2 regions of the Paraburkholderia sp. SIMBA_030 genome follow, and region 1 is predicted to be linked to the other one. Evidence: riboswitches for the same ligand, from Rfam matches in the RefSeq annotation. Region 1 holds a riboswitch; the other holds the start of a gene.
The links. Region 1 has a riboswitch for thiamine pyrophosphate ahead of SB772_RS34715 (FAD-dependent oxidoreductase). Riboswitches for the same ligand answer to the same signal wherever they lie in the genome.

Region 1 (6,284 bases):
GGTCGGTATGCTCGCGCAACGCGAAGGCGACGTTTTCGAACACCGACATATCGGTGAACAGCGCGCCGAACTGGAACAGCATGCCCATCTTGCGGCGCAGCGCGTAGAGGCCTTCGCGCGTCTGCTGGCCGACATCCTGCTCCTGAAACAGGATCTCGCCGCGCTGTGCGCGCACCAGACCGCCGATCAGACGCAGCACCGTGGTTTTGCCGCAACCCGAGCCGCCCATGACCGCGACGACCTGGCCGCGCTTGAAGCGCAGATTCAGGTTCGACAGGACGAGCCGGTCGCCATAACCGAAGTCGACGTCGCGCAACTCGAGTAAGGTCTCGGGGGAGGAAGACACGAAACTGACAGTCCTTTTACACGGAAGGCCGAATTATAGGGCCATCATGCGAAAGTTGCCGTGAGGTGCCCTGTCCCTTTACTCAAGTTGACGATTATTGCGTAAACGCTTGTTGCAATGCAGAAACGGCGGCAGCCGGATCGGCCGCTTCCGTCACCGCCCGCACCACCGCTGCGCAACCCACGCCGGTCGCCAGCACGTCCGGCAACACCTGCAGATCGATTCCGCCGATCGCCACGAGCGGCACGACGCCGTCGAGCAGCCGCACGTACCGCGCGAGGCGCCTCAGGCCCTGTGGCGCAGTGGGCATGACTTTGGTGGTGGTGGGGAACACCGCGCCCAATGCAATATAGCTTGGCCGGAAATGCAGCGCTGTCAGAATCTCGTAGAAACCGTGAGTCGACAAACCGAGCCTGACACCCGCCGCGGCAAGCGCCGGCAAGTCGGCGGTATGGACATCTTCCTGGCCGAGATGGACGCCGTATGCGCCCGCAGCCAGCGCGGCTCGCCAGTGATCGTTGATGAAAACCTGGGCGTCGTGCTCACGGCCGGCGGCGACGCAGCGGGCGATTTCGCGCTTCAGTTCATCGGCGGGTTCGGCCGATTTGCGGCGCAACTGAACGGTTTTCACACCGAAGCCCACCACGCGCTCGAGCCATTCCGCGGTCGGCAGCACCGGATACAGGCCCAACCGGTCCGGGCAACGTGCGAACGCTTGCGCCGGCGCGTCCGGCAAACCGGCGATACGCGGGAAACGCCCGAGGTCGGCCGGAAATGCGTCGTCCGCACGGGTTTCGTCGCCGTCGCGCCACGCCAGCGCCAGTACCAGCGCGTCGTGCGGATCGAAACCGCAGTCCAGAAACGCGGCCAGCGCGGCGATCCAGTCCTCCGCCAGATGGCCCTCCAGACGGTATTTCTCGCCGCCCAGATGCAGCGCCGCGCGGTTCTCCGCGGCTTCGATCACGCCCGCGCCCTGTACCAGCCAGCGCGCCACCTGCTCGCCATGCTGCTGCGCGTCGGCGACGATAAGCAGGTCACCGCCGTTCGGCGCGTCCGGCGCGGTCAGGCAGATGCGCCACGGCGCGTGCGTCGGCGGCCAGTCGCCCAGACGGGCACGGATGCGCTCGGCGGCTTCGGTGAGTTCGTCGGCGGGCGGCCAGAAGAGCTCGCGATCCTTTAAAGGCAAAGTCTGCGTCATGCAGCGCTCCCGTCTTGATGCCAGAACGGCATGCCGACCACCGGCGTGCTCGCATGCGCGCTTTCGCGCTCTGCCATCGGTCCCGCCAGAAAGGCCTGGCGGCCCGCCTCGACGCCCAACGCGAACGCGCGCGCCATAGCGTCGGGATGCGTCGCCTGCGATACGGCGGTGTTCAGCAGCACGCCATCGAAGCCCCACTCCATCACTTGCGCCGCATGCGACGGCACGCCGAGGCCTGCATCGACGATCAGCGGCACGTCGGGCAGCCGTTCGCGCAACACACGCAGGCCGTACGGATTGATCACGCCCTTGCCGGTGCCGATCGGCGCACCCCACGGCATCAGCGCTTCGCAGCCCGCATCCAGCAGACGGCGGCCGATCACCAGATCTTCGGTGCAATACGGCAGGACTTTGAAGCCGTCCTTGATCAACTGCGCGGCCGCTTCGATCAGGCCGACCGGATCGGGCTGCAGCGTGTAGTCGTCGCCGATCAGTTCGAGCTTGATCCACTCGGTTTCGAAAATCTCACGCGCCATGTGCGCGGTCGTCACCGCTTCGCCGACGGTCAGGCAGCCGGCGGTGTTCGGTAGCAGCGGCACGCCGTGGCGCTTGAGCAGATCGAAGAAGCCGGCTTCGGCGCCGCCTTCGTTCATCTGCCGGCGCAGCGCGACGGTGACCATGCCGGGCCGCGCGGCGTCGATCGAATCGGACAGCGATTGCAGCGACGGATAGCGCGAGGTGCCCAGCAGCACGCGGCTGGCGAAGGTTTCGCCGTAGAGCGTGAGCGCGTCCGCGGGTTGGGGGGAAGTCATTTGCATCATCCTTGTCTCCGGCAATGCGTGGCGGTTCAGGCAGGCCTCGACGAAGCTCAGCCGCCGGCCACGGGTTGCACGACATCGAGCTTGTCGCCCGGTTGCAGCGCGCGCGCCGCATGCTGGGTGCGCGCGACGAAATCGCCGTTCAGCGCGACCGCGAACGGCGCACGCGCGCCGAACGCGGCGAGCGCATCGGCGACTGTCGCGCCTTCGGGCAGCGACAACGGCTTCTGGTTGATATGAATGTCCATGGTGTTTGAATACGGTTCAATCGATGGCGATGGCGGCGCAGCGTGCAATGCGTGCATTGAAAACCGCAGCGCTCATGCCGGCTCCCGCGCGGAATCCAGTTGAAACAGCTCGCTCCAACGCGCGTCGCGTTGCCAGTCCGCAAATGCATCGGCATCGCCGATGCGGCCGTCGAACAGCGCCGCGGCGAAGCGCACGGCTTCGTCGGCGACTTCGGGCACGATCATGTAGCCGTGCCGGTACAGGCCATTCACGCGCAAGGTCTGCGCGCCGTCCCACAGCAACGCCGGACGGTGGTCCGGCAAAGTCGGGCGGCACTGCGAATTCAGTTCGAGGATGCGAGCCTCGCCAAAACCGGGATGCACGGAAAATGCCGCGCTCAGTAGTTCGAGCGCCGAGCGCACGCTGACTGGCGACATGTCCTCGCCTTCCACCTCGGTCGCGCCGATCACGTAGAGATCGTCCTGCTTCGGCGCGATATAGAGCGGATAGCGCGGATGCAACAGGCGCACCGGCCGCGTCAGGTTGATACCGGGCGCATGCACGCGTGCGACTTCGCCGCGAATGCCGCGCAATGTGGGCAGAACCGCCTTCGCGCCGAGACCGCGGCAATCGATCGTGATGCGCGCGGGCGGCAACGCATGATCGTCGACAGCCGTGTTCCAATGCGTTTCGACGCCGCGCTCGGCAAGGCCCGCGGCCAGCGCGGACAATACCTGGCGGTTATCCAGTTGCCCTTCGAGCGGCAGCAGCCAGCCCTGATTGAAGCGGCCCGCCAACGCGGGTTCGGCGGTGCCGACCTGCGCACCGGCGAGCGTCACGAAGCCGCCGTCGAGCAGTTCGGCAGGCGCGTTCGAGCGCACCCGGCGTTCGAACAGCGGCGCTTCGGTGCGGTCGGCGTGATGCCATACGACCAGCGTGCCGTTGCGCTGGAAAAACACCGGTTCGGGCAATTCGGCCAGCACACGCGGCCAGCTTTCGAGCGAGCTCGCGCCCAGCCGCGTAATCAGCAACTCGGCGCTGGCGGCCTCGGCAAGCGGCGCCAGCATCGCCGCGGCGACCCACGCGGCAGCTTGCGAACCGGCGGCGTCGCCACGCTCGTAGAGCGCCACGCGATACCCTTGCCCGGCAAGCCGCCACGCGACGAGGCGTCCGCACAGGCCGCCGCCGAGCACCGCGAAATCGGGTTGAGCAGGACGGTTCATCGTGCGCACTCCCGATCACCGCAACGGCAGGCAACGCTAAAGCAGCGCGGCACGCCGACAGCAGCGTGGCGAAGAGCAAAACTCATGTCTGAAGAATAGGCGGTCATCGAGTCCTTTCCGTACGGCAACAAGCGCACGTACCCAGGACGAAACCGGCGGGTAAGGCCGGCCGGGCAACACGCGCGTCAAAATGACGGACGCCCGGCGGGGAATGGAAGATTGGCTGCTTCCGGAAACTTCCCGCGCCGGTATTACCCGGATCGGGTGCAAAGGGTCTCTCTCAGCCTCGCTGCCGCTGCGTGGACATCCACGCTGCCGGCGTGCGAAGCACCCCTGTTTCGTCGAAGGTCATTAGACCATAAAAGGCGCGATGCCCGCAAACCAGCGGCTCGCGCGGGCGCCTACAGTTGTTGATCCGGCACCTCTTTCGATTCATCAATATGGCCGCGCGCCGCTCTGGCACAATGCCGAGACCGGATGCCGCAGGAGCCTTGCCTCGGCGGCATGCTCCGCTGCCCGCGCGACGGCGGCATCGGGGCGAGTCCCGCAGGTGGAAATTAATTTTCGCTTAAGGGGGTCGCGCCAGAATCGGACGCTCGCTCGGGCGCGCGTTCGTCGAGCACGACACCCGGGCATGCACCGCAAACCCGCCGTGGGGCGGCCCCCAATGGGTCAGCCCTTGATGGGCCAGCACTACATCAGGATGCTCATGACACCGAATACCTCTGCCAGCCCCGCGCTGCAGCCGGACGACAAAGTCTCCGCCTGGAGCCTGATTAAACCTTACTGGGTCTCCGAAGAACGAAAGACGGCGTGGGGCTTGCTCGTCGCGATCATCGTGATGAATCTGCTCGTCGTGTGGATCAACGTGCGCCTGAACCGCTGGAGCGCCGACTTCTACAACGCGCTGCAAACCAAGAACGTGCACGATTTCCCGCACCTGTTGATGGTGTTCTCGGGACTCGCGTTTGCCTTCATCGTCCTCGCGGTGTACGGCCGCTATCTGCGGCAGATGCTCGGCTTCCGCTGGCGTCAGTGGCTGACCACGCGTTACCTGAACGAATGGCTGCATGACAGCGCCTTCTACCGGATCGAACGCGACCGGCTCGCCGACAACCCCGACCAGCGGATCAGCGACGACCTGCAATCGTTCGCCACCACCACGCTGTCGCTGACGCTCGACCTGCTGTCGACGGTCGTCACGCTGGTGTCGTTCATGACGATCCTGTGGTCGCTCGCCGGCGCGCTGACGGTCTCGCTCGGCGGCATGCCGGTGCAGATTCCCGGCTACATGGTGTGGGCCGCGGCGCTCTATGCGGTGGCCGGTTCGCTGGTCATCCAGAAGGTCGGCCATCCGCTCGTGTCGGTCAATTACCAGGCACAGAAAGTCGAGGCGGATTTCCGTTTCGGCCTGATCCGTCTGCGTGAAAACGCCGAGCAGATCGCCTTCTACAACGGCATGGAAACCGAGAAAACGAACACGCACACGCTGTTCGGCCGCATCCGCGATAACTGGTGGCAGGTGATGAAGTACACCAAGCGGCTCACCTTCGTGTCGGCTTTCTATGGTCAGATCGCGATCATCTTTCCGCTGGTGGTCGCCGCGCCGCGCTACTTCGCGGGCGCCTTTACGTTCGGCGTGCTGATGCAGATCTCGAGCGCGTTCGGCACCGTCAGCGATTCGTTTTCGTGGTTCATCAACAGTTACACAAGCTTGGTGGAATGGCGCGCTACCGTGAACCGGTTGCGTGAATTCAAGCGCGTCGTGCATGCGCCGCGTCTGAAGGAATCGGTGTCGCCGGCGACCGCGCATGGCGGCATCAACCTGCATTTCGTCGACGACGACAAGCTTTCCACCGACGGCCTCAAGCTCGCGCTGCCGAATGGCAACCCGCTGTCGCGCATCCGCGATATCGCGATCCAGCCGGGCTCGCGCTGGCTGGTGCGCGGTCCGTCCGGCTCGGGCAAGAGCACGCTGATGCGTGCGCTCGCCGGGCTCTGGCCATTCGGCGACGGCTCGATCGACGCGCCGGTCAACGCGCGCATGATGTTCATCCCGCAGGTCAGCTACATGCCGATCGGCACGCTGAAAGCGGCGCTCACCTACCCGTCCCCCGCCAATACCTATACCGACGACGAATGCCGCGAAGCGCTGCGCGTCTGTCGTCTGTCGGAGTATGCGGACCGGCTGCAGGAATCGGGACACTGGACGCGGATTCTCTCGCCGGGCGAACAACAACGCCTCGCCGGCGCCCGGGTATTGCTGCACAAGCCCGACTACCTGTTCCTCGACGAAGCGACCAGCGCGCTCGATGCAGAAAACGAAGCGCGTCTGTACCACCTGTTCACCGAACGGCTGCCGAAGGCGGCGATCGTCAGCGTCGCACATCGCGAATCGCTAGCGGCGTTCCACGCGGAAACGCTCGATGTCGAACGCTCGGACGAACCGGTCGCTGCTTGAGCGGCGCTGA
Region 2 (6,284 bases), on a different contig from region 1:
TTATTTTTTCTTTGGGCGCGCCACGGAAGGGGGCTCGTTGCACGGGTTGGCGTGCGATTGGGTTTTGGTGCTTTGCCGCCTTCCGTGGCTGGTGTTTGCTTATTGTGCGCCTTGTAAGCGGTCAATCGTAACTGACCACCACCGTCACCCGCGTCTGCGCATCCACCCCATTCCCCTTCCTGGCAGAAAGCGACAGCACCCCACCATCGCGGCCGACCCGATAATGCCCATCCCGCGCAGCGGCAAAAACACGTCCAGCGCGATCGACAAACCGCGCAGCAATGGCATCGTCCCGCGCCGCCGCGCCGCCGTTCACCTGCAAGGCAACATCGGCACCCGTCGCCACCCCCGGCGGCGCATTGAAAGTCAGCGTCACGGCCGACGCCCCACGCTTAACCTGCACGCCAGCCAAGCCAACGCCCGCGGCCGGCGCGGCGGAAATCTCAAGCTGCGGCGCCACAATCGCCCCCGAAAAGGCAATCGCCCCACCTCTCGAAGCCGTCGCCACAGCCGGCCCGGCAAACAGTGCGGCCATCGCCGCCACCGTGGTCAGCGCTCTGAATCGCCATGCTCTCGTTTTCATCGGCACATCCCCTTACGTCGTCTAAAACGGCATCGCGCCAATCAATGCCGCCCGTCGCGCTACCGGGCGGCAACCGCCCCTACCATCGGGATAACGGCACAGGCCGCGGCGCCCTTGAACGCGCCGCAGCGAGAATCACCTCTGCCGCCCTGCCCCGTTGCGCCGGGAGGAAGCTGGCCTGCGCGGCTTTGGCCGCCATCGCGCTTATGACCGGGTCAAGAGACGTCCCGGCTCGTGCTAACATTCACCTTTCGATTGCGCCTATTTCGCTTACATCCGGCGCTCACCTGAACTTCTTTCTTCATCCGCCGGTCCCCGATGCATTCTCCGATCTCCCGTGTCTTCACCCGCTTGCGCCTGCGCCGCGCAACCGGTTGCGCACGCGCGGACATCATGCCGCATCACCTCGGCCAGCCGACCCGAACGCTCCCGCTTCCCGCCGCCCGGCGCCCGATCTGAACGCTGCTCCCCCTTCACCGGAGCCTCGTCGTCGGGTTCCGGGCCGATCTCATCCGCACGCTGTCCCCTTACATGCAGAGCGAATTGGAGAACCCGTCATGAAAAAGACGAAAACCTGTTACCTCACCGAACTCGACGTCGCCCGCCTTGAAAAGCACGCGGCCGCGCCCGGCGCCGACGCCAGCTTGCAACACATGCTCGACGACGTCCTGGAACGCGCCGTCATCGTCGACTCGCGCGACATTCCGGCGAATGTCGTCACGATGAATTCGCAAGCCACGCTAGTCGACGAAACCAGCGGCGAGCATATGACCTGGACGATCGTCTATCCACCCAACGCAGACTTCGCGCAGGGCTGCCTGAACGTGTTTTCGCCGCTCGGCCTCGCCTTGCTCGGCGCCAAACGCGGCGAACGTATCCGCTTCACGCCGCCAAGCGGTACGGAAAAAGTGCTGAAGCTCGAACAGATCCTGTTTCAACCCGAAGCCGCCGACGATTTCACGCTGTAAGCCACCAACACGGACAAACGCGATCACAAACGCGCTTGCGCGGCGCGCCGCTGGTGCGCCGCCGCTGGTGCACCGCATCAAGCCTGGCAACCCAATCAACTTAAGAATAGTCCGCAGCCGAGCGGTGTTATATCCGCCGTTCATAATTTCAAGACAGGTTGCCAAGCAGCGTCCAGCCGGTGTATCGTGTGCGCTGCTAACGCGGGGGTCCTGCGTCGCACGGAAGTTGGAGGTCCGTGTTGCGTGGGTGAGAAATACCCTTTGAACCTGATCTGGATAATGCCAGCGCAGGGAAGCGTACGGATTTCGCACCCAGGTCTAACGTTTTATCCATCGCGAATCCGACAACTTCCATCTCGTCTCCTGCTTAGCGGCCCCACATTGCTTTGCATGGGACCAGAGTAAGTGCTTTGCGCCAACTCTGGTCGACCGCACAGGAGATAAATGCATGAACGCCAATCCGAAGTTTCTTTCCGCCGACGCTCACGTCGATGAAGCCGCTGTCGCCCCTTTGCCGAATTCCCGCAAGGTCTATGTGAGCGGCTCGCGCCCCGATATCCGCGTGCCGATGCGCGAGATCTCCCAGGCCGATACGCCGGATAGTTTCGGCGGCGAGAAGAATCCGCCGGTCTTCGTCTACGATACGTCGGGCCCGTACTCCGATCCGGACGCCAAGATCGACATTCGCGCGGGTCTGCCGGCGCTGCGTCAGCGCTGGATCGAAGAGCGCGGCGACACCGAAGCGCTAACCGGTCTTTCCAGCGACTTCAGCCGCGAACGCGCCGCCGATACCGCCACCGCCGATCTGCGCTTCCAGGGCCTGCACCGCACGCCGCGCCGCGCCATCGCCGGCAAGAACGTCTCGCAGATGCACTACGCGCGTCGCGGCATCGTCACGCCGGAAATGGAATACATCGCGATTCGCGAGAACCAGCAGCGCGCCGCGTATCTGGAAAGCCTGAAGACCAGCGGCCCGAACGGCGAAAAACTCGCGGCGATGATGGGCCGCCAGCATCCGGGCCAGGCGTTCGGCGCGAGCGCGTTCGGTCCGAACGGCCTCACGGAAATCACGCCTGAATTCGTGCGCGAAGAAGTCGCGCGCGGCCGCGCGATCATCCCGAACAACATCAACCACCCGGAAAGCGAGCCGATGATCATCGGCCGCAACTTCCTCGTGAAGGTGAACGCGAACATCGGCAACTCGGCGGTGACTTCGTCGATTGGCGAAGAAGTCGACAAGATGACCTGGGCGATCCGCTGGGGCGGCGACACGGTGATGGATCTCTCGACCGGCAAGCACATCCACGAAACACGCGAATGGATCATCCGCAACAGCCCGGTGCCGATCGGCACGGTGCCGATCTATCAGGCGCTCGAAAAGGTCAACGGCCGCGCTGAAGACCTGACGTGGGAAATCTTCCGCGACACACTGATCGAACAGGCCGAACAAGGTGTCGACTACTTCACGATCCACGCGGGCGTGCGTCTGCAATACGTGCCGCTGACGGCCAAACGCATGACCGGTATCGTCTCGCGCGGCGGCTCGATCATGGCGAAGTGGTGCCTGGCTCACCACAAGGAAAGCTTCCTGTACGAGCACTTCGAAGACATCTGCGAAATCATGAAGGCGTATGACGTGGCCTTCTCGCTCGGCGACGGTCTGCGTCCGGGCTCGATCTACGATGCGAACGACGAAGCGCAACTCGGCGAGTTGAAGACGCTCGGCGAACTGACGCAGATCGCGTGGAAGCACGACGTGCAGACGATGATCGAAGGTCCGGGCCACGTGCCGATGCAGCTCATCAAGGAAAACATGGACCTGCAACTGGAATGGTGCGACGAAGCGCCGTTCTACACGCTGGGACCGCTGACCACCGATATCGCCCCTGGCTACGACCACATCACCTCGGGCATCGGCGCGGCGATGATCGGCTGGTTCGGCACGGCGATGCTCTGCTATGTCACGCCGAAGGAACACCTTGGCCTGCCGAACAAGGACGACGTCAAGACCGGCATTATCACGTACAAGCTCGCCGCGCACGCCGCCGACCTGGCAAAGGGCCATCCGGGCGCGCAGGTGCGTGACAATGCGTTGTCGAAGGCGCGTTTCGAATTCCGTTGGGAAGACCAGTTCAATCTCGGTCTTGACCCGGACAAGGCACGCGAGTTCCACGACGAAACGCTGCCGAAGGATTCGGCGAAGGTCGCCCACTTCTGTTCGATGTGCGGTCCGCACTTCTGCTCGATGAAGATCACCCAGGACGTGCGCGAGTTCGCCGCGCAACAGGGTGTCACCGACGACGAAGCGCTGCAGAAAGGCATGGAAGTGAAGTCGATCGAGTTCATGAAGAAAGGCGCTGAGATTTATCAGCGGCAGTAAGGTTCGGCAAGGTGGGCGCAGCGTCGCGCGCCCGCTGCTGAACCGCCCACAAATCACCTGAACGACCTGAATCGCTGCGTTGCAGCGTCAAAGCCCGCCACCGGTGGGCTTTTTGCATTTCCGGAAGAGCAGGCACGGCGCATGCTGCTCGATGGGAAACATTTGATTACGAAACCGACAGTTCGCTGACAAGCGCACACATCCAGATACGGGCTGCGGCGATAGCATCGAATGAAAGGACGGCGCGAGCTGTCCTGTTCTGAATAACCACTGGAGTAGGCATCATGAAATCGATTCGTCAGATCGGTGCCCTCGCGGCTATCGTCGCGGTTGTCGCGAGTCTTTCGGCGTGTGAGGGCATGACCACGCGGCAGCGCGACACGGCGATCGGCGCAGGCGTCGGCGGCGCGGCGGGTGCCGCGATCGGCGGCAACGCGCTTTCGACCCTCGGCGGCGCAGCGGCCGGCGGCATTATCGGCAATCAGGTCGGCAAGTAGATAACCTGAAGCGAGCCGCGCTCGTGGCGGCGGCTCGCGCATGGCCGCAAGCGCCGCGACTACTTGGCCAAGGCATGACGCCGGCCGCTTCGAACACGCTGTGCAATGACGTGAAATAAGCCGTTACGGTTTTGCAATCCCGCGCGGGCGACCGCGGCGTAAGCTCATGGCATGGCGCCCAGACAGCGGCGTCCGATGCAAACAGGAGCGCGTCATGAAGTCCCACGTCATCAATACGCTCAGCGCGATGAGCCAGCGGCTGCCCCGTCGCACACCACGTATTTCACGGATGGGTATTGCGCTTGGCGGCGCCGTTTGTGTTTTGACCTTATCCGGTTGCTATTACCCGTACGGTTACTACCCGTACGGCTATTACCCCTACTACGCTACCGTCCCCGCCGCTGCCGCACAACGCGAAGTGCCCGAGGGGACGAACGGCACGGCAGCACAAGCTCAATCCGCCCAGCAGGCACAAGCCGATGCGCAAAACTCGCCGCCGGCCTATGTCGTCGCGCAACCGCCGCCGCCCGTCTACGTTGCGCCGGCCTACCCCGCTTACTATCCGCCGCCCGTGTATCCGGCTTACTACGGGTACCCCGGCTGGTATGGACCCGCCCTGTCGATCGGCTTCGGCTACTCATGGGGCGGCCATGGCGGCTGGCATGGCGGTGGGCATGGCTACCATCACTAAGGTCCTGTTCGCCCGTAGTTTCCCTTCTTGACGCGCCGCGCCCGGGTTCTATGCTTGGGGTTGCCACACGCAGTACCCGTTTAAATAAGCGCCCCGGCGCGCCCGTCATACGCGCCGCCGACGCCCATCCGTCAGGCCAGAGCGACGCGCCCGGTAGTGCGTAGTCCCGCGTCGCGTTCGAATAACAACGAAGGAGACGCGATGTTTCACCAACTACTCACGCCCGTCGGCAATTCGCTATTGCTATCGTTCCTCGTCGCAGTACTGCCGATCGTCGTCGTGCTGCTGTTGCTTGGCTGGGCGCGCCGGCCGGCATGGCAGGCTTCGCTTGCCGGTCTGATTGTCGCGTTGATCGTGGCGATCTTCGTCTGGCAGTTCCCGGTGCGGCTCGCGATCGATTCGGTGGTCGCGGGCGCGGTGTTCGCCTGCTGGCCGGTCATGTGGATCGTGTTCGCGGCGATCCTGCTCTACAACATCGCGCAGCGCTCGGGCCGCTTTGCGGCGTTCCGCATGTGGATGACCGACAACCTGCCGAACGACCGGCGCGTCGTGCTGGTGGTGATCGGCTTCTCGTTCGGCGCGCTGCTCGAAGGCATCTCGGGCTTCGGCACGCCGATCGCGATCACCAGTTCGCTGCTGATCCTGCTGGGCTTTCCGACGCTCGAGGCGCTCACCTTCACCTTGATCTTCAACACCGCGCCGGTCGCATTCGGCGCGCTGGGCGTGCCGATCACGGTGCTCGGCGCGGTCACGCACTTGCCGGCCGACTCGCTCGCCAAGATGGTCGGCCGCCAGCTACCGTTCTTTGCCCTCCTGCTGCCGTTCTACGTGATCGGCATATACGCGGGCTTTCGCAACATGCTGCGCGTGTGGCCAGTGCTGCTGGTGTCGGGCGCGAGCTTCGCGCTGACGCAGTTCGTCGCGTCGAATTACGTGAACTACAGCCTGACCGACGTGCTGTCGTCGCTGGTGTCGCTGCTCCTGACGATCACGTTCCTGCGCGTCTGGAAACCCGCCGCCGATCCGCAATTCGCCGTCAACGTCGACCGCGTCGGCGAGGTGCGTGGCAAAGTCAGCGGCGGGCAGGGCTGGTATCCGTGGATCATCGTCTCGGTCGTGGTGATCGTCTGGACCATCGCGAAGATCTTCCTGATCGGCGACGTCA

Region 2: it holds a riboswitch for thiamine pyrophosphate, as region 1 does, so the genes downstream of both, thiC (phosphomethylpyrimidine synthase ThiC) here and SB772_RS34715 (FAD-dependent oxidoreductase) in region 1, are expected to answer to the same signal.

The regions. Positions count from the first base shown of each region.
Region 1 is NZ_JAWRXB010000027.1:78,035-84,318, forward strand. Features, by position in the region: gene SB772_RS34695 (ABC transporter ATP-binding protein) at 1-346, opposite strand, end outside; gene thiE (thiamine phosphate synthase) at 441-1,544, opposite strand; gene SB772_RS34705 (thiazole synthase) at 1,541-2,356, opposite strand; gene thiS (sulfur carrier protein ThiS) at 2,413-2,610, opposite strand; gene SB772_RS34715 (FAD-dependent oxidoreductase) at 2,683-3,813, opposite strand; TPP riboswitch at 4,034-4,158, opposite strand; gene SB772_RS34720 (ABC transporter ATP-binding protein/permease) at 4,523-6,274, shown strand; gene SB772_RS34725 (hypothetical protein) at 6,271-6,284, shown strand, end outside.
Region 2 is NZ_JAWRXB010000023.1:78,984-85,267, reverse strand. Features, by position in the region: gene SB772_RS32105 (hypothetical protein) at 122-583, opposite strand; gene SB772_RS32100 (GreA/GreB family elongation factor) at 1,141-1,551, shown strand; TPP riboswitch at 1,745-1,863, shown strand; gene thiC (phosphomethylpyrimidine synthase ThiC) at 2,000-3,931, shown strand; gene SB772_RS32090 (glycine zipper 2TM domain-containing protein) at 4,216-4,428, shown strand; gene SB772_RS32085 (hypothetical protein) at 4,643-5,119, shown strand; gene SB772_RS32080 (L-lactate permease) at 5,321-6,284, shown strand, end outside.